Regions from separate parts of the Actinoplanes ianthinogenes genome, predicted to be linked through region 1. Evidence: riboswitches for the same ligand, from Rfam matches in the RefSeq annotation. Region 1 holds a riboswitch; each other region holds the start of a gene.
The links. Region 1 has a riboswitch for cobalamin ahead of Aiant_RS45415 (VWA domain-containing protein). Riboswitches for the same ligand answer to the same signal wherever they lie in the genome.
Positions count from the first base shown of each region.

Region 1 (6,389 bases):
GCCGACCTCGTGGCTGGACGTCGGCGGGAGCACCACGTCGGCGTCCGCGCCCCGGAAAGTGATCATCCCGATCCGGTCGCGCCGCTGGTAGGCGTCGCGGAGCAGGGACAGGACGGCGGTCTTGACCAGGGTCATCCGTTTGCGGGCGGCCATCGAGCCGGAGGCGTCGACGACGAACAGCACCAGGTTCGCCTCGCGGCCGACGTGGATAGCCTCGCGCAGGTCCCGTGGCTCGACGTCGAAAACCCGCGGCGCGCGCATCATCCCGCCGCGGTCGCCCACCGGCCCACGGTCGCCGAAAGGCCGACCGTCACCCACCAGCCCACGGTCGCCGAAAGGCCCGCCGTGACCCACCAGCCCACGGTCACCGATAGGCCCGCCGTGACCCACCAGCCCACGGTCACCGAAAGGCCCGCCGTGACCCACCAGCCCACGGTCACCGAAAGGCCCGCCGTCACCCACCAGCCCACGGTCACCGAAAGGCCCGCCGTCGCCCACCGGCCCGCTGGCGTTCATCGGTCCGCCGTCGCCCACCGGCGCGCCGGCGTTCATCGGATTGAGGTCACCGACCGGCTCGCGGCTGTCGGCGACCGTCGCCTGACCGGCGGCCAGGGCGGCGCGATGCAGGGCGGCACGGAGGGTGGCGGGGAGGTGTGGAGCGCCGGCGAGTTTGCCGAGGGGTTTGCGGGAGCCGACGACGCGGCCCCGGCGGGCGTAGGCCGGGGAGCGCTTGCCCGTGTGGCCACCCTCGCCGAGGGCGGTGATCCGCAGCGTGCGTGGCCGGAACGCGGCGCCGGCCTGGGCCGGGGCCGCGGCGCCGCCCTGCGGACTCTCGCCGCTCGGCGGCGGGTTGTCGGCGGGCGAAGGCGCTTCAGCCCGCGGGCCACCGGGAGGAAGGCCGCCGCCGGGACCACCGGGCCCGCTGTCCGGGCCGCCGGGGCCGCTGTCCGGGCCGTCGGGACCGCCGTCCGGATCGTCGTCCGGCTGCTGATCGTCCGGCCCATCACCAGAGGTGTCATCCCCCGCCTGCTGCTCCTCGGCCTGGCGTTCGAGATCCTCCCGGGCCTGACGCTCGGCCTCGGCGAGAGCCTGGTCCAGCTTCTCCTCGTCGGTCCCGGGCGGATCCAGCGGATCGGTGCGACGGCGATGCGGCAGCGCCAGCCGGGCCGCGTCCCGCACGTCGTCGGCGGTCACCCGGTCACGGCCGTGCCAGGCCGCCATCGCGACCGCGCAGCGGGCCACCACGATGTCCGCGCGCATGCCGTCGACCCCGTACGCCAGGCAGACCCGGGCGATCCGGTCGAGTTCGGCGTCGGGCAGGACCACCGTCGGCAGGATGGCGCGGGCCGCCGCGATCCGGGCCGCGTACTCCCGCTCGTCGGCGGCGAACCGGGCGGCGAAGGTGGCCGGGTCCAGCTCGTAGGCGAGGCGGCGGCGGACCACCTCGGCGCGCTGGGTGGCGTCGCGCGGGGCGGCGACCGTGACCACCAGGCCGAACCGGTCGACCAGCTGGGGGCGGGGTTCGCCCTCCTCCGGATTCATGGTGCCGACCAGCAGGAAGCGGGCGGCGTGTTTGACCGAGACGCCGTCGCGCTCGACGTGGGCGCGGCCCATCGCCGCGGCGTCCAGGAGCAGGTCGACCAGGTGGTCCGGGAGGAGGTTGACCTCGTCGACGTAGAGGACGCCGCGGTGGGCGGCGGCCAGCAGGCCGGGCTCGTACGCCTTGACGCCGTCGGCCAGGGCACGCTGGATGTCGAGGGTGCCGACGACCCGGTCCTCGGTGGCTCCGACCGGCAGCTCGACCAGGTTGGCCGGGCGGTGCGCGGCGGGGGTGTCGGCGGCGTGCGGGCCGTCCGGGCACTCCGGGTCCGGTGCGGCCGGGTCGCAGGCGAAGCGGCAGCCGCGGACCACCGTGACCGGCGGGAGCAGGGCGGCCAGGGCGCGGACGACCGTGCTCTTGGCGGTGCCCTTCTCGCCGCGGACCAGCACCCCGCCCACGGCCGGCGAGACCGACGTGAGCAGCAGGGCGAGGCGCAGGTCGTCCAGGCCGACCACGGCCGAGAACGGGTACGGAGTTGTCACAGGGGTTTCCCTCCCGGCGGGTGTCCACGCCCGCGCGTCGGTCGTCACGAGCGGCCGGAGTCTCCTGACTCCCGGATCGCCGTTCCCCGCTCGCCTTCCGGCCCGCCGGTCGGGCCGTGGCGTGCTGTCTCGTCAGCGGGTCGCTCCCCGGTCACAGTGGCGGGACCGTCCCGGACTCGCACCGGGTTCCTCCGCAACCGCTCGCGCCCCATCTTTCCGATCCGGCCCCCAGCCCGTCAAACAACGAGCAGCGAGATCACCAAGGTCACACCGAGACCAGGCAGAGCACGTGCCCGTCGGCGTCGCTGAGCACCGCCTGCCGCTCACCCCACGGCTGGTCCTCCGGCGCGTCGATCACGGTGGCCCCGGTCTTCTCGGCGGCCGCGGTGGTCGCGTCGACGTCGTCCACCCGGAAACTGATCGCCACCCCGGCCAGGCCGGCGGTCGGCGGCCGCTGGTGCAGCAGCAGCTCGGTGGTCGTGCCCGGCACCTCGAACGCGACGACGTCCCCGAAGGCCGCCTTCTCCACGAGACCGAGAACGTCCTGGTAGAGGGCCCGGCTCCGGGACAGGTCCGCTACCGACACGATAAGGCGCTGAAGTCCGATTACGGTCATGATCGCGACCCTACGTCAGCTCGGCTAGGCGAAGAGTTCGGCGTACCGGTCGCGCAGCTCCGCCCAGCCGTGGCGCATCGCGTCCCGGCCGCGGATCGCGGTGACCGGCTCGCCGGCCAGCAGGCGGGCCAGCACGTCCGCGCACAGGTGCCAGCCGGCCGCGACCATCGCGTCCATGTCCCGATCGGCCAGCGTGTGCCGCAGGGTGAGCCGGGTGCCGCCCTCGACCGGCGCCAGCTCCCAGCGCAGCAGATCCTCGCCCCACGTGTATTCGAGCAGGTGCGGCGGCTCCACCCGGCGCACCGTCGCGGGCAGCGCGGTGCGGTCGTCGCCGTCGACCATGGTCAGCGTGGCGGGGCCGGTTTCGGTCAGGGCACGGGAGGCGGTGAAGGGCGCCCAGCGGTCCAGGCGCTCCGGGTCGACCAGCGCGGGCCACACCTGCTCGGGCGGCTGCGGCAGGTCACGGACGAAGATCAGGGTCCAGCGGTCGCCGTCGGCGGCCACGCGGGCATCGGCGAGTGGTCCGGTCACGGTTCCTCCTCCGAGGTTGTCGGCGCGAGATGTCGCTCGAGGGCGTCCAGGTGGCGGTCCCACAATTTCCGGTACGGCCGCAGCCATGCGTCGAGCGCCCGGAACGGCGCACCTTCGAGGCGGTAGATCCGCTGCTGGGCCTGCGCGCGCACCGAGACGACGCCGGCCTCGCGCAGCACCCGCAGGTGTTTGGAGACCGCGGGCTGACTCATCCCGAGCGCCCCGACCAGGTCACCGACGCTCGCCTCGCGGGTCAGCAGCGCGTCGACGATGCGCCGGCGGGCCGGTTCGGCGAGCACCTCCAGAACGTCCACCCCTCCAACATGCCGCTACGCGTATATAACTGTCAAGGAATACCGGAGACCGAAAAACGCCCCACCGGAAAACCGGTGGGGCGCACTTCGCACTTATTCGGGTCGGGCTCCGCCTCCGAGTCCGCGCCGATTTTCAGCGCTGCGACATCGGGGTGAAGTCGCGCACCGGCGAACCGGTGTAGATCTGCCGCGGGCGACCGATCTTGTTGGCCGGGTCGTGCATCATCTCGCGCCACTGGGCGATCCAGCCGGGCAGACGACCGATAGCGAACAGCACCGTGAACATCTTCGTCGGGAAGCCCATGGCCTTGTAGATCAGGCCGGTGTAGAAGTCGACGTTCGGGTACAGCTTGCGGGAGACGAAGTAGTCGTCGTTGAGCGCGATCTCCTCGAGCTGGAACGCGATGTCCAGCAGCGGGTCCGGCGTGTCCAGCGTGGAGAGCATCTCCTGGGCGGCCTTCTTGACGATGGCGGCGCGCGGGTCGTAATTCTTGTAGACCCGGTGGCCGAAGCCCATGAGCTTGACGCCCTTTTCCTTGTTCTTCACCCGGGTGACGAACGAGTTGACGTCGCCGCCGTCCTTGCGGATCTGCTCGAGCATCTCGAGCACCGCCGCGTTGGCGCCGCCGTGCAGCGGGCCGGACAGCGCGTTGATGCCGGCCGAGATCGAGGCGAACAGGTTCGCCTGAGCCGAGCCGACCAGCCGCACGGACGACGTGGAGCAGTTCTGCTCGTGGTCGGCGTGCAGGATGAACAGCATGTCGAGGATCTTCGCGACCTTGGGGTCGACGTCGTAGTTGACGGTCGGCAGGCCGAACGTCAGACGCAGAAAGTTCTCAACGTAGTCGAGCGAGTTGTCCGGGTACGGCAGCGGGTGGCCGATCGACTTCTTGTACGCGTACGCCGCGATCGTCGGAAGTTTCGCCATCAGCCGGATTGCGGAGATATCCACCTGCTCGTCGTCCAGCGGGTCGAGCGCGTCCTGGTAGAACGTGGACAGCGCGGTCACCGCCGACGAGAGCACCGCCATCGGGTGCGCGTCCCGCGGGAAGCCGGAGAAGAAGGTCCGCATCTCCTCCTGGAGCAGCGTGTGGACCCGGATCTTGTCGGCGAAGTCGCGCAGCTGCGCCTCGGTCGGCAGCTCACCGTTCATCAGCAGGTACGAGACCTCGAGGAACGTCGACTTCTCGGCCAGCTGCTCGATCGGGTAGCCGCGGTACCGCAGGATGCCGGCGTCACCGTCGATGTACGTGATCGCCGACGTCGTCGACGCGGTGTTGACGAAACCCTGGTCGAGGGTGACGTAACCGGTCTCCTTCAGCAGAGCACTGACGTCGATGCCGCCCGGCCCGTCGACGGCCTCGCGCACACCCATCGACAATTGGCCGCCAGGGTGGTCGAGCTTGACATCCGTCATGTATTTCCCTCACTTCACCGGCAGATGTCCCAAAGATTTTGCCGTTCACCGTAAACCCTCAACCTGAATGGGTCATCAGGTGGCCAGCCGTTGAGGCATTGGTCACCAGTCCGTATAGACCGTTGCGCCATAGATAATGATCGGTATATTGCGAGAACGTAACGGGAAGCGGAGGTCGAACCGATGCAGATCCCGAGTCGGCCACCGGTGGTGGTCGGGGTGGACGGGACCGCGGCCGGCCTGGCCGCCGTTCGCCTGGCCGCCCGGGAGGCGGTCTCCCGCGGCACTCTCTTGTCGGTGGTGCACGCTTTCAGCTGGGACGAGGCCGAGGCCCGCGGCACCGCCTCACGCGTCGTCGAGGAGGCGGTCACCACCGCCCAGCGTTCCACACCCGGCGTCGACGTGCGGGGTCAACTCGTGGATGGGCCCGCCGGGCGGGTGCTGCGCAAGCTCAGCCGGACCGCCACGCTGCTGGTGCTGGGCGCCGACGACCTGGCCGCGACCGGCCGCCTGCCGCCCACGTCGCCGCTGCTGGAGGCGGTGTCGCAGGCCTGGTGCCCGGTGGTGGTGGCGCGCGCGCCCCGGCCGCCGTCCGGGCGGGTGATCGCCGCGGTGGACGGGTCCGTGCCGTCCGTGCTGGCCCTGCGGTACGCGGCCGAGGACGCCCGCCGCCGAGGGATCCCGCTGGACGTGGCGCACGTCGGCGACGAGGACGCCGGGCGGCAGGTGCTGGACCGGGTGATCGCCGCGGTGCCGGGCCTGCCGCCGCTGCGCCGCCGGGTGCTGGCCGGGCCGCCGGCCGCCACCCTGATACGCGCCTCCCGCCGGGCCGGTCTGATCGTGCTGGGCCCGCGCGGAGCCGGTGGCGCCGGCCGATTCGGATCAGTGGCCGACGCCCTGTTGCGACACGGGGGCTGCCCGACCGTTTTCGTGCACGGACGCCGGGAACCGGCCGGAAAGTCGAAACCCGGCCACTTAACTGGCCAATTCCGGCCGGTGGCGTCGGGTCCGTTGCTACGGTGAGCAAAACCTAGTCTTAGGGCAAAACGGGAGGAATGCCCGGTGCGCTCCGTGCTCCCGCCCGCCATCGCCCGCCGCCAATGGCAGTTCATGGCCGCGATCGGGGTCCTGGCGACCGCGCTCTACGCCGCGTACTCGTCGTCGAACCTCGCCTCGGTGAGCCTGGTGATCCTGGGCGTGCTCACCGTGGCCGCCTGTTTCGTCGGCCCGCGCCGCTGGGGCGCCGAACCGCCGGTGGCCTGGCTGCTGATGGCCCTGGCGGCGCTGCTCTTCCTGGTCGGGCTGCTGATCCGGCCGACGGTCACGAACCAGCCGATGCCGCTGCCGCTGCTCGCCGACGCGGCCACCTTCAGCGGCTACCTGCTGCTCGGCATGTTCCTGTTCATGCTGCTGCGCCGCCGGCAGAGCC
Region 1 is NZ_AP023356.1:1,154,769-1,161,157, forward strand. Features, by position in the region: gene Aiant_RS45415 (VWA domain-containing protein) at 1-2,130, opposite strand, end outside; cobalamin riboswitch at 2,141-2,273, opposite strand; gene Aiant_RS05325 (VOC family protein) at 2,348-2,698, opposite strand; gene Aiant_RS05330 (SRPBCC family protein) at 2,723-3,229, opposite strand; gene Aiant_RS05335 (ArsR/SmtB family transcription factor) at 3,226-3,543, opposite strand; gene Aiant_RS05340 (citrate synthase) at 3,677-4,960, opposite strand; gene Aiant_RS05345 (universal stress protein) at 5,144-5,983, shown strand; gene Aiant_RS05350 (putative bifunctional diguanylate cyclase/phosphodiesterase) at 6,023-6,389, shown strand, end outside.

Region 2 (6,389 bases), 3.8 Mb from region 1:
TACTCGATGCCGCAGAAGGCGGCGATCGTGGTCGCGCAGGTGCTGTTCCTGCCGCTGGCGTTCGGCGGCGGCCTGATGGGCTCGCCCGGCTGGCAGCCGGGGTTCGTCGCGACGATCGCGCCCTACCTGCCGACCGGCGGCGCGGTGCGCCTGATGTGGGCGGCGGTCGGTGACTATCCGTTCCAGTGGGCCTCGGCGGTGTCACTGCTCGCCTGGACGGTGGCGCTCGGCGGTCTGGCCGTTCTGGCGTTCCGCCGAGACGAAGGTCGTCGATTCGGCTAGAAGACTGACACTTTCATGTCCGCGCTGGTGACCGGATGCGACCATGCCGCTATGACCGCTCCATCGCCCGGCGTGCCCACCTGGGTGGACCTGGCCACGTCCGACCTCGACGACTCGATCCGGTTCTACACGAGCCTGTTCGGCTGGACCCCACAGGTGTCCGGCGCCGAGTTCGGCGGTTACACGACGTTCCTGCTCAACGGGTTGCCGGTGGCCGGGGCGGGACCGCTGTTCGGCGAGGGGCAGCCGACGACCTGGAGCACGTACCTGGCGACCGACGACGCCGACCTCACCGCCGCGCGCGTCGAGGCCGCCGCCGGAAAGGTGCTGGTGGCGCCGTTCGACGTGGCGGACCAGGGGCGGATGGCGGCGTTCCTGGACCCGTCCGGCGCGCCGTTCAGCGTCTGGGAGGCCGGGATGATGCGCGGCGCCGAGGCGTTCGACGTGCCCGGGGCGCTGACCTGGAACGAGTTGAACACCCGGGACGTGGACGGCGCGCGGAACTTCTACGGCGCGGTCTTCGGGTGGACGTTCCGGGAGACGCAGGTGGGCGGTTTGCCGTACCTGCTCTGCGAGACCATGCGCCAGCCGGTCGCCGGCCTCCAGCCGATGATCGGCGAGGGCTGGCCGCCCGACATCTCGCCGTACTGGCTGGTCTACTTCGCGGTCGGCGACTGTGACGTGGCCGCGGAGCACGCGTTCGCCCTGGGCGGCCGGGTGATCACCGCGCCGACGACCATCTCGATCGGCCGCTATGCGGTGCTGACCGATCCGCAGGGCGCCACGTTCGCCGTGCTCGCGGGCCGCCGCTGAAACCCTCTTTTCGGTACGCGTTGAGCACACGAAAAAGGCCGCCCGTGACGGGCGGCCTCGATCAGCGCAGCAGGTCCGGGACCCGCTCGAACAGCTGCGTGGTGTAGGTGATCATCTCGTGCAGCATCCAGTTGCCGGCGAACAGCAGCACCGCACCGATCGCGATCGCCTTCGGCACGAACGACAGCGTCGCCTCCTGGATCTGCGTCACCGACTGGAACAGCGAGATCGCGAACCCGACCGCCAGCGCGGTCAGCAGCACCGGCGCGGACAGCTTCGCCGCGATCGTCATCGCCTGCAACCCCAGCTCAACCACCATCGTGTCGGTCATGCCCCTCAGTTCGGGCGATCCCGCGAACCCTGGAGTGCAGACCGGTCACCGCCCGGTTGCCATTCGGTTCACCCGCACAGGAAACCTCAAGCAGCCCTTTCCCCTGCCGCGCGGCTCAGGGCCGGACCGCCACCACCAGCGGACCGTGATCACCGGGGATGACCCGGACCTTCACCCGGTAGTGCTCGGCGAGGTTGGCCTCGGTGAGCACCTCGGCGGGGGTGCCGGCGGCGGCCACCCGGCCGGCGGAGAGCAGGACCATGCGGTCGGCGTACTCGCCCGCGGTGGAGAGGTCGTGCATGGTCGCCAGGACGGTGAGCGAGCGCCCGGCGCGCAGCCGGTCGACCAGTTCCAGGACCTCCTGCTGGTGGCCGATGTCCAAGGCGCTGGTCGGCTCGTCGAGCAGCAGGATCTCGGCGCCCTGGGCCAGCGCGCGGGCCAGGAACACCCGCTGGCGTTCGCCGCCGGAGAGGGTGTCCAGGCGGCGGGCCGCGAACGGGATCAGGTCGAGCGCCGCCAGCTCCTCGTCGACCACGGCCAGGTCGGCGGCAGACTCGCGGCCGAGCGGCGGGATGTACGGGGTCCGACCCAGGAGGACGTAGTCGAAAACGGTCATAGCGGGTGGTACCACGGGACTCTGGACGACCACGGCGATGGTCTTGGCGCGGTCCCGGCGGTGCAGGCGGTCGACCGCGCGGCCGTGCAGGTGGACGGTGCCCTGGAAGGGGAGCAGGCCGGCCACGGCGCGCAGGGCGGTGGACTTGCCGGCGCCGTTCGGGCCGATCACGGTTACCCACTCGCCGACGGCGACTTCGAGGTCCACGTGGTCGACGATGAGGGCGTCGTCCAGGCGTACCGTCAGGTCGTTGACCATGATCGCCGGGGCGGTCATGTCGTGATCCCGCGGCTGGTGCGCATGACCACGATGAAGAAGGGCGCGCCGAGGAACGCGGTGACCACCCCGATCGGGATCTCCGCGGCCCCGCCGGCGACCCGGGCCAGCAGGTCGGTGAGGGTCAGGAAGGCCGCGCCGAACAGCAGCGACAGCGGCAGCAGCGAGCGGTAGCTCGGGCCGGTGAGCAGGCGCACCGTGTGCGGGACGATGATGCCGACGAAGCCGATCAGGCCGGAGACCGAGACCGCCGCGGCGGTGCCCAGCGACGCCGCGATGATCAGCAGGTAGCGGCTGCGCTGCGGGTGCAGGCCGAGGCTGGACGCCTCCTCGTCGCCGACGGTGAGCACGTCGAGCTCGCGGCGCTGAGTGAGGACGATGGCCGCGGTCAGCACGGTGTAGGGCAGGACCACCAGGACGTCGTGCCAGCCCGCGGTGGCCAGCCGGCCGAGCAGCCAGGAGTACACCTCGCGCAGCGACTCGACGTGCCGCTGCAACAGGTAGGTCTGCATCGCGGCGAGGAACGCGGAGACCGCGACCCCGGCCAGGATCAGCGTGCTGGGTGATCGGTCCCGGCCACCGGTGGCGCCGAGGATCCAGGTCATGGCGACCGCGATCAGGCCGCCGAGAAAGGCCGCCACCGGTACGCCGAGCGGCAGCCCGCCCGTCGCGCCGGCGGCCGGGCGCAGCACGATCACCGCGGTCACCCCGAGCCCGGCCCCGGCGGCGACGCCGAGCAGGTGCGGATCGGCCAGCGGATTGCGGAACGCGCCCTGGTAGGCGGCGCCGGCCAGGGACAGCATCGCGCCGACCAGGAGACCGAGCACCACCCGGGGCAGCCGCAGCTCGGTGAGGATGGCGACCTCCCGCTCGGTGAGGCCGCTGTGCAGATCCACCCCGGGGATCAGGTTGAGCAACTCGACCGCGACCGCGCCGGGCGGCAGCGAGACCGAGCCGAAGGCGAGGCCGGCGACGACCGCGACCAGCACGGCCAGCACACCGGCCGCCAGCCAGGCCGGGCGGAGCCCGGCCGGTCTCATGACGCCGGAACCTTGCTCACCGCGTCGGCCACGGCCTTCACAAGATCCACGGTACGGGGACCCCAGCGCGAGGCGATGTCGTCGTCCAGCGGATAGATCTGCTTCTTCCGCACCGCCGTGATCGACGACCAGCCGCTGCGCGCCCCGACCGTGTCGGCGGACTGCTGGCAGCACTGGGTGTCGGCCAGGAAGATGGTGTCCGGGTTCGCCTTGACCAGCGCCTCCGCGGAGAGCTGCGGATAACCGCCCTTGCTGCCGTCGGCGTCCGCCGGGTCGGCCACGTTGGTCATCGCGAACAGGTCGAACACCCCGCCGATGAAGGTCTTCGAGGTGGCGGAGTACAGCTCCGGGCCGAGCTCGTAGTAGTAGCTGAGCGGCTTGGTGCGCGCCGGGACCGCCTTGACCACCTGGTCGATCTCGGCCTTCATCTGCTCGTTGAGCTTGGTGGCCTCGCTGCTGTGCCCGGTCAGCGTGCCGAACTCGGCGATCTCCCGGTAGGTGTCGTCCAGGGTCTGCGCGGCCGGCGACAGGAACACCGGGATCTTGAGTTTGCCGAGCTGGGCGACGATCTGGTCGGCGTCGCCGGAGAGCACCACCAGGTCCGGATCCTTGGCGGCGATCGCCTCGGCGTTCGGCTTGAAGCCGGAGAGGTCGGTCTTGGGCGCGTCGGCCGGGTAGTCGGACTGGTCGTCGACCGCGGTGACCTGGGGACCGGCGCCGATGGCGAAGAGCATCTCGGTGGCGGTGGGGCTCAGCGAGACGATCTTCTCGGGCCGCTTGTCCAGGGTCAGCGAGCCGACCGTGGCCGGGAAGCTGGCGGCCGCGCTCGCCTGTCCGGGCTCCGGCGACTTGTCGGTGCTGTCCTTGCTGCCGCAGCCGGTGAGCAGCAGTGCGGCCGCCGTGGTGGCGGCGAGAAGCGCGCGCTTCATCGAGGTCCTCCTGTCGGTCGGGTGTGGTGCATCGCCGACAGGGCCCGGGGCCGCCGCCTGCGAGACGCCCCTCCCCGGGAGCGTGGGTTCGCGACCGCTCCCAGGCGACCTGGCTAGACCTCACATGGAGGGATCACAGTTGCGGGACAGCTCCGGTTTCACACCGGCTTCGCTGCGGCGCGGTCCCTGAAACGCTATCCCAGAGCGGCGCCGGCCGTCGCTCGACCTCAGGGTCTGTTCCGTCGGACACGTCCGCGGGCGCTTGCGGGCGTTACTTACCGGCCTCGCTCTTGTCCTCGCTCTTTTCGCCGCTGGCGTCGCCGGCCTTCGCATCCGCGGCGGTCTCCCCGGCGGTCTTTCCACCGGCGGTCTTCTCGTCGGCGGTCTTTCCACCGGCGTCGGCCGCGGCGACCCGGTCACCGGCCGCGGCGGCCTCGTCGTCTCCCGCCAGGGCGGAGCGCAGCCGCGCCTTCTCCGCGGAGCGGCGCTCGGCCGCCGAGCCGAGTTGCTCGGCCATCTGGTCGCGCCACTTGCGGAGCAGGAAGAACGCGAACCCGGCCGAGGCGACGAACGCGATCATCACCTTGACGAGGATGTTCAGCGGCAGCGGGAAGAGCGCGGCGAACACCACCACGAACAGGCCGAGGCGGCCCAGCGTGTACTTGACGGCGGGACTCATGATCTCTCTCCCTCAGCCGGACCGCTGACGGAGCCAGCGGAGGCCGTAGAACCAGACGAAGCAGTACACGACCGTAGCGGCCACGGCGCCGGCACCGCCGCTCACCAGGGGTGGAGTGTACGGCGCGACGACACCGGCGACCGTCATGCCCGCGGCGGCGCCGAACCCGATGCCGAGCGCCGCGGCCAGCACCCGGTCGGCGCCGAAGCCCTGCGCCCGGAACTGCTCGACGAACAGCCAGGTCGGCAGGATCAGGATCAGCCAGCCGTTGGTCTGGCCGAACTCGGCCACCCTGCTCAGCGCCAGGATGCCCTCCAGGACGAGCACCACCGCGATGCCGACGACCAGCCCGGCGAACGAGGCGCCGAGCAGATCACCGACCGTCTCCACCGGCCCCGCGGTGCGCCGCAGACCGCCTTTGCCGCGCTGCTGAGTCATCTCCGGAACCCTAGGCCCAGACCTTCTGCGGCTCACTGCGCCGCTCGGCCAGGCTGGTGGGCTTGTCATACTCCCGGACGACCTCGTAGCGCGTGTTGCGCTCGACCGGCTGGAAACCGGCGTCCCAGATCAGGTCCAGCAGGTCGTCGCGGTGCATCGTGTTCGGCGTGCCGTACGAGTCGGCGTCGTGGGTGATCTTGTATTCCACCACCGAGCCGTCCAGGTCGTCGGCCCCGAAGTTCAGCGAGAGCTGGGCGACCGACAGGCCGTGCATGACCCAGAAGCACTTGACGTGCGGCACGTTGTCGAACAGCAGGCGGGAGACGGCGAACGTCTTCAGCGACTCGGCCGGGGCGGCCATCGTGGTGCGCTCCTGGATCCGGTTACGGATCTTGCCGTCCGCCGAGTCGTGGAAGTCGTGCTGATAGCGCAGCGGGATGAAGACGGCGAAGCCACCGGTCTCGTCCTGCAACTCGCGCAGGCGCAGCACGTGGTCGACCCGGTGCCGGGGCTCCTCGATGTGCCCGTAGAGCATGGTGGCCGGAGTCCGCATGCCTTTCTCGTGGGCCAGCCGGTGGATCCGCGACCAGTCCTCCCAGTGGCAGGCGTGGTCGACGATGTGCTGCCGGACCTCCCAGTCGAAGATCTCGGCGCCGCCGCCGGTCAGCGACTCCAGCCCGGCGTCCATCAGCTCGTCGAGGATCTCACTGGCGGACAGGCCGCTGATCTTCTCGAACCACTGGACCTCGGTGGCGGTGAAGCACTTGAGCTTCACGTTGGGCAGCGCGGCTTTCAGCTCGCGCAGGACCTTGGGGTAATACCGCCAGGGCAGGGTGGGGTGCAGGCCGTTGACGATGTGCAGCTCGGTGAGCTGCTCGTCCTCCATCTCCTTGGCCTTGCGGACGGCCTCGTCGATGCGCATCGTGTAGGCGTCCTTCTCCCCCGGCTTGCGCTGGAAGGAGCAGTAGGCGCAGCTGGCGGAGCA
Region 2 is NZ_AP023356.1:4,939,517-4,945,905, reverse strand. Features, by position in the region: gene Aiant_RS22290 (ABC transporter permease) at 1-282, shown strand, start outside; gene Aiant_RS22285 (VOC family protein) at 334-1,095, shown strand; gene fliQ (flagellar biosynthesis protein FliQ) at 1,157-1,426, opposite strand; gene Aiant_RS22275 (ABC transporter ATP-binding protein) at 1,542-2,318, opposite strand; gene Aiant_RS22270 (FecCD family ABC transporter permease) at 2,315-3,358, opposite strand; gene Aiant_RS22265 (ABC transporter substrate-binding protein) at 3,355-4,287, opposite strand; cobalamin riboswitch at 4,373-4,505, opposite strand; gene Aiant_RS22260 (DUF4229 domain-containing protein) at 4,559-4,966, opposite strand; gene Aiant_RS22255 (hypothetical protein) at 4,979-5,404, opposite strand; gene mqnE (aminofutalosine synthase MqnE) at 5,415-6,389, opposite strand, start outside.
Region 2: it holds a riboswitch for cobalamin, as region 1 does, so the genes downstream of both, Aiant_RS22265 (ABC transporter substrate-binding protein) here and Aiant_RS45415 (VWA domain-containing protein) in region 1, are expected to answer to the same signal.

Region 3 (6,389 bases), 1.6 Mb from region 1:
CTCCGGCCCGGTCCTGCCGATATACCCGGCCATGACGACCCCGCACCCGCCGACCCGCCGCTCACGCCCGGGCTGGCCGATCCTGCTCGCCGTGGCCGGGCTCGTCCTCGGCGGCGGCATCGCCGTCCGCCTCACCCGGCGGCGACCCACCAACTCGCCGGCCCCCGCACCGATCCCGGTCCTGCCGCCCCGGCCCGCCGGAACCTCCGCCGCCGACCCGTCCCGGCAGCTGACCCGGATGGCCATCGGCGGCGCCATCGCCGTCGTCCTGGCCATCACCATCGCCGTCGCCACCCGCCCCGCCCACCGCGGCGGCACCCATTCTCTGACCCTGACCGGCAGCAACGGCGCCCGGGCCGAGATCGAACTCCAGGACCACGACGGCGCCCCGGGCCGGCCGGCCGTCGTCTACGCCATCCAGATCCGCAACACCGGCACGTCCGCGGTCGACACCGGCCTGGGCAACGCCTGGGTGCTGGACACCAGGGGAACGAAATACCCGGCCGACGACCTGCCGGCCGCACTGGTATCGATCATCGGCGCGCGCGGCCTCGCCGGCCCGGCCTGGCAGCCCGATGCGAACGGCTACCTGTCGCCGGGCGAGCAGACCGTGAAGCGCTTTTACTTCACCGTCCCGCGGGACGCCCGCCTGACCCGCCTGCACATCACCGTCGTCCTGGACTCCGAGGTGGTGCACGCGGACTGGGACCTCTAGCCCGATCCACTCCCGTGCCACGGGCGGCGCGCAGTCGACCGGTTGTCCACAGGGCGTCGGCGGGATCGCTCGGATTCGGCCACACTCATTGATGGGCTCGGCCCCCCTGGGCGGGCGGGGTCTGGCACAGTGAGGCGATCTTGCGCAGGCGTCAGGTCCTCGCGCCCCCCGCCCGAGGTGACCCCATGACCCACACCCCCGCCTTCCACGAGATCGCCGACCGCGTCCACCTCCTGCGCCACCCGGTCCTCGACGTCAACGTCACCCTGATCACCGCCCCCGGCGCCGCCCTGCTCGTCGACACCCTGTCCACCGACACCCAGGCCCGCGAACTCGCCGGCGCGATCCGCCGGATCACCCGCGACCCGCTGACCATCGTCAACACCCACCACCACTTCGACCACTGCTTCGGCAACGCCACCCTGGCCGGCCCGGCAACCCCCATCTGGGCGCACGAGGCCGCCGCCCGCGAACTGCGCGACAACGCACCCCGGCTGCAACAGCACTGGTACGACGAATGGCTGCCCACCGACCCGGCCCTGGCCACCGGCCTCGCCGCCGTCACCGTCCGCGTCCCCGACCACCTGGTGCACACCGAGGCGAGCATCGACCTGGCCGGACGCCCCATCACCCTGCACCACCTCGGCCGCGGCCACACCGCCGGCGACCTGGTCCTCACCGTGCCCGACGCGCGCCTGCTGCTCGCCGGCGACCTGGTCGAACAGGGCGCCCCACCGTCCTACGGCACCGACGCCTACCCCCTGGAGTGGCCCGCCACCGTCGCCGCCCTGCTGCGCCTGCTCCCACCGGACGGCCTCGTCGTACCCGGCCACGGCGCCCCCGTCGACCACGCCTTCGTGACCGCCCAGCACCGCCAGCTCACCGAACTCGGCACGCTGATCCGGCAAGGACACGCCACCGGCGCCACACCCGAGGACGTCGCCGCCCGCTCACCGTTCGGGCCCGCCGCCTCGCTGGTCGCGGTACGCCGCGGCTACACCGCACTCACCGGTCAGAGCTGAGCGGCGGGACGCCACCGCCGGCGACGCGCCCGCGCCACCACCGCACCGATCACCGCCGCCACGGCGCCGGCACCGAGCGCCGCCACGACCGGCCAGTACGCGCGGCGGCGGGGCGTGACATTGCTGTGCGCGTACCGAAAAGGCGACGGCGCTGCCAGCGGACCGGAACCCGCCGCGGTCACCGCCCGATACGGATTCAGCCGCCGCCCCGCATCCGCGGTCGCCGCCAGGCGCCGCGCCACCTCGCCGGCCGAAGCCCCGGGGAACCGCTCCCGCACCAGGGCCGCCGCACCCGACACGAACCCCGCCGCAAAACTCGTCCCCCCATCACCGACCGCCACCAGATCCACATCCGGACCGGCCGGCGAGAACGGCGCCGGCTCCCCCGACGACAGGATCGCCCCCACCCCGATCACCCCCGGATACCCGGCCGGGAACCGGCGGCCCGCACCCGGCTGATTGCCCACCGCGGCGACCACCACCACGCCCCGGCCGAGCGCCTCGGCCACCGCCGAACGCACCCGCCGGTCGTCGGCCGCCACCACCAACGAGATGTTGATCACCTGGGCGTGACCCGGCCCGGCCGCCCACCGGATCCCCTCCGCCACCCGCGCCACACCACCGGCATCACCCGGATCACCGTCGCCGACCCGCACCGGCACGATCACCGCCCGCGGCGCCACCGCCAGGACCGACGCCGCCACCGCCGTCCCGTGCCCCACACAGTCCCGGCCACCCCGGCCCGCCGCGACCCGGCCGGCCACCTGCCCATTCGACGGATCCACCCCGGAATCGACCACCGCCACCCGCACACCCGCCCCGGACGCGACCGGCACCGCCGGATAGGGGCCGTGCACCACCGGCACCAGCGGCGCACACGCCACCAGCGTCCACAGCCGCCACACCATCCGACCCCCATCACAACGACGAACGTGAATGTTATCCGCGCCACGCCATCCCGGTTGTGCCCCCACCACCACGACAGCTAGGTTGTGAAGGCCATCTGCGGCGTCGTGAGGGAAACCGGTGAAACTCCGGTGCGGTCGCGCCACTGTGAATCGCCCCCCGGCCACGGGGACGCGATGAGTCAGGACGCTCACGCGACCGCAGCCTGTCCACCGGGACGCGTCATCCCGTAGGAGGTTGATCAGCCATGCCCAAGGCCCAGACCGTGCGGCCCCTCGCCATCCCCGCCATCTCCACCCGCCTGCTGCTCACCGCCGCCGGCGTCACCATCCTGCTGCTCGCCCTGGCCTACCTGGTCGCCTTCGACCAAGGCGCCCTGTCCCGCAGCGGCATGTACATGCACGAGCTCATGCACGACGGCCGCCACCTGCTGGGCGTCCCGTGCCACTGACGCTCAGCTTCGGGCGCCTGCTGACCGCCGGACTGCTCGCCGGACTCATCGCCGGCCTGCTGGCCGGCGGTTTCGCCTATCTGGCCGGCGAACCCCGCATCGACGCCGCCATCGCCATCGAGGAGCAGAACGCCCTCGCCCACGGCGAAGCACAGGGCGGCGAAGAGCTCGTCAGCCGCGACACCCAGAAAAACGTCGGCCTGTTCCTGGCCACCGGCCTCTACGGCACCGCCCTCGGCGGCTTCCTCGCCACCGCCTACGCCCTGCTCCGGCGCCGCCTGCACACCAGCAGCGACACCCGCGCCGCCCTCGGCCTGGCCGCCGCCGCCCTCACCGGCATCGTCCTGGTCCCCTGGCTCAAATACCCACCCAACCCACCCGCCGTCGGCGACCCCGCCACCATCAACCAGCGAACCTGGAGCTACCTCGCCGTGCTCGTGCTCGGCCTGGTCGCCATCTGGGCCGGCATCCTCGCCGCCCGCACCCAGACCCACGAGTGGCGCCGCGCCACCGCCGGCCTGCTCGGGTTCGCCGTCGTGGTCACCATCGCCTACCTGCTACTACCCACCATCAACGAGGTGCCCGACACCTTCCCGGCCGTGCTCCTCTGGAAGTTCCGGATCGCCTCACTCGGCACCCAGACCATCCTCTGGACCGTCCTCGGCATCGCCTTCGCCGGCCTGCTCAACCGACTGGCCACCAGCAACCCCACCCCGGACGTCGCCGCCGACAAAGCGGCCACCGCCGACGCCTGACCGGCACGCAGCACCACACCAGACGCCACATGGGCCCGACCCATGTGGCGTCTACTGCCACTAGGGTGAGGCGATGCCCCGGTTTACCAGCCTCGACGACCTGCTCGGCCACGACGAGCTGGGCACCAGCGACTGGCTCCTGATCGACCAGGACCGCATCGACGCCTTCGCCACCGTCACCGGCGACCACCAATGGATCCACACCGACCCCGAACGCGCCCGCAAAGACGGCCCGTTCGGCACCACCATCGCCCACGGCGCCCTCACCCTCTCCCTCTGCATGACCTTCCTGACCGAGGTCGTCGACGTCGACAACGTCACCTTCGTCGTCAACGGCGGCTTCGACCGCGTCCGCTTCCACACCCCGGTCCGCTGCGGCGCCCGCCTCCGCGGCAAAGTCCGCCTCCTCGAAGCCCGCCGCCTCACCGCCGGCGCCCGCCTCATCCTGCGCACCACCGCCGAAATCGACGGCGAACGCCGCCCCGCCTGCGTCGCCGACCAAATCCTCGCCCTCTACGAAACCCCCATTCCGCCGACCTCCGCCCCCTGACCGCCCTAACCTGGCGGATATGGCGCAAACCGCAACAGACCGTCCCCACCAACCCCGCCTTCTCGCCATGGACGGCCTCCGCCTGCTCTGCGCCCTCGCCGTCGCCGGCTTCCACTACGGCGCCACCTGGCAACTCGACGGCACCCACCCCGTCACCCAGCAACTCCCCGTCGCCAGCCACTTCCTGATCTACGGCATGCTCGGCGTCGAAATCTTCTTCCTCATCAGCGGCTTCGTCATCTGCATGAGCACCTGGGGACGCAGCCTCGGCGACTACTTCATCTCCCGCGCCACCCGCATCTACCCCGCCTACTGGGCCTGCGCACTCATCACCGCCACCGTCGTGACCCTGCTCCCGGTCACCACCGGCGTGCCCTTCGACGTCACCCAGTTCACCCGCCAGGACCTGGCCGCCAACCTCACCATGCTCGCCGAACCCCTCGGCGCCCACGTCCTCGAACCCGCCTACTGGACCCTCTGGGTCGAACTCCGCTTCTACCTGCTCTTCGCCATCCTCAGCTGGCGCGGCCTCACCTACCGCCGCGCCACCACCTTCTGCATCCTCTGGATGATCGCCGCGATCCTCGCACCCACCCTCAACAGCGACCTGGTCACCACCCTGGTCATGCCGAAATGGGCGCACTACTTCATGCTGTCGACGGTGGGGCGGCTCGGGCCGTCCACGCAGGCTCAGCTGACGGCCGAGCTGGGCGCGGACAAGTCGACGATGCTGCGCACGGTCGACGACCTGGACGTCACGGACCGCGTCGACCACCGAGCGCAGATGCTTGATCCGGCCGCCGATCCGGGCCCGGTACGTGATGTCCACCGTCTCGCCCCGCCCGAACGCGTCGGCGGCCCGCGAGTGGATCGCCTCGTCCTCGGGCAGCCGCAGCGCCTGGGACTCCTCGTCGCTGAGCGGGCCGTCCTCCGGATCCCGCTCGTAGATCCGGTACATCTCCTCGGACCAGACGATCCGGCCGGAGAGCAGGTCCCACTCGCCCCAGCCGAGGTTGCCGAGCCGCTCGGTCTGCGCGATGCGTTCACCCATCCGCTGCTGCTCGTCCGGGCGGACCCAGCTGTGCAGCAGGCCCGGCCCGATCGGGTGGACGCGCATGACGAGGCTGATCGCGACCCGCGCCGGGCCGTCGCCGCCCTCGTAGGTGACCGGGCCGACCTCCCGCGCCACCCCGTCGGCCAGGGTGTCCTGCCAGGCCTGCCAGATCGCTCCGCCGACGATGCCGGGATAGATCTGGCTGACCCGGCCGCCGACGACGGCCTCGCCGGGCCGGCCGGACAGGTCCACCACGGCCGGGCTCACCGCGACGATGTCGTAGTCGACGACCGTCTCCTGCGGCCCGCGGACCGGCAGCAGCACCGTGTGGTTGCCGGGCAGGGCGGCGAGCACCTGGCGCAGCGACCCGGCCCACTGCTGACCGGCCGGCAGGACCACCGGGTCACGCGGCGCGGCCCGTTTGGCCGGTGGCGGGCGCAGCACCTTCTCGACCGCGGTACGCACCGTCTGCCGGGTGGTGGGCGGCCGGCTCTCCAGCGCGGCCAGCACCTCCTGGGCGACCTCCGCGGGGGCGCGCCCGCGTTCGGTGGCGATCTGCCGCAGCTGCGCGTGCGCCTCGTCCACCCGGCAGCCGATCCGGCCGGCCAGCAGCCCGGCCGCGCGCTCCACCAGCACCAGCGGGTCCGGGCGGGCGCGGGCGACGGCTTCGTCGATCTCGGCCAGTCGTTGCAGGTACTCCTGCGACGAACTCATCTGCCCAGCCAGCTCGGCGGTCCGCCGGACGTGCCGAGCAGCTCCGCCAGACCGGCCAGGTACAGCTGGTCACGCACCTTGTCGGTGGGCCGCTGGAGGCTGAGGCTGCCGCCGCGCTGCTCGGCCAGGTGCAGCAGCCGCACCAGCACCGCGATGCCGGAGGAGTCCAGGAAGGTCACCTCGGCGAGATCGACCTCGATGTCCGGACCGGTGGCGTCCGCC
Region 3 is NZ_AP023356.1:9,414,684-9,421,072, reverse strand. Features, by position in the region: gene Aiant_RS42850 (hypothetical protein) at 32-715, shown strand; gene Aiant_RS42845 (MBL fold metallo-hydrolase) at 901-1,737, shown strand; gene Aiant_RS42840 (S8 family serine peptidase) at 1,728-2,645, opposite strand; adenosylcobalamin (AdoCbl) riboswitch at 2,729-2,883, shown strand; gene Aiant_RS42835 (CbtB domain-containing protein) at 2,891-3,094, shown strand; gene Aiant_RS42830 (CbtA family protein) at 3,085-3,849, shown strand; gene Aiant_RS42825 (MaoC family dehydratase) at 3,923-4,399, shown strand; partial or broken gene Aiant_RS42820 (acyltransferase family protein) at 4,419-4,928, shown strand; partial or broken gene Aiant_RS46330 (hypothetical protein) at 6,018-6,167, opposite strand; gene Aiant_RS42815 (STAS domain-containing protein) at 6,164-6,389, opposite strand, start outside.
Region 3: it holds a riboswitch for cobalamin, as region 1 does, so the genes downstream of both, Aiant_RS42835 (CbtB domain-containing protein) here and Aiant_RS45415 (VWA domain-containing protein) in region 1, are expected to answer to the same signal.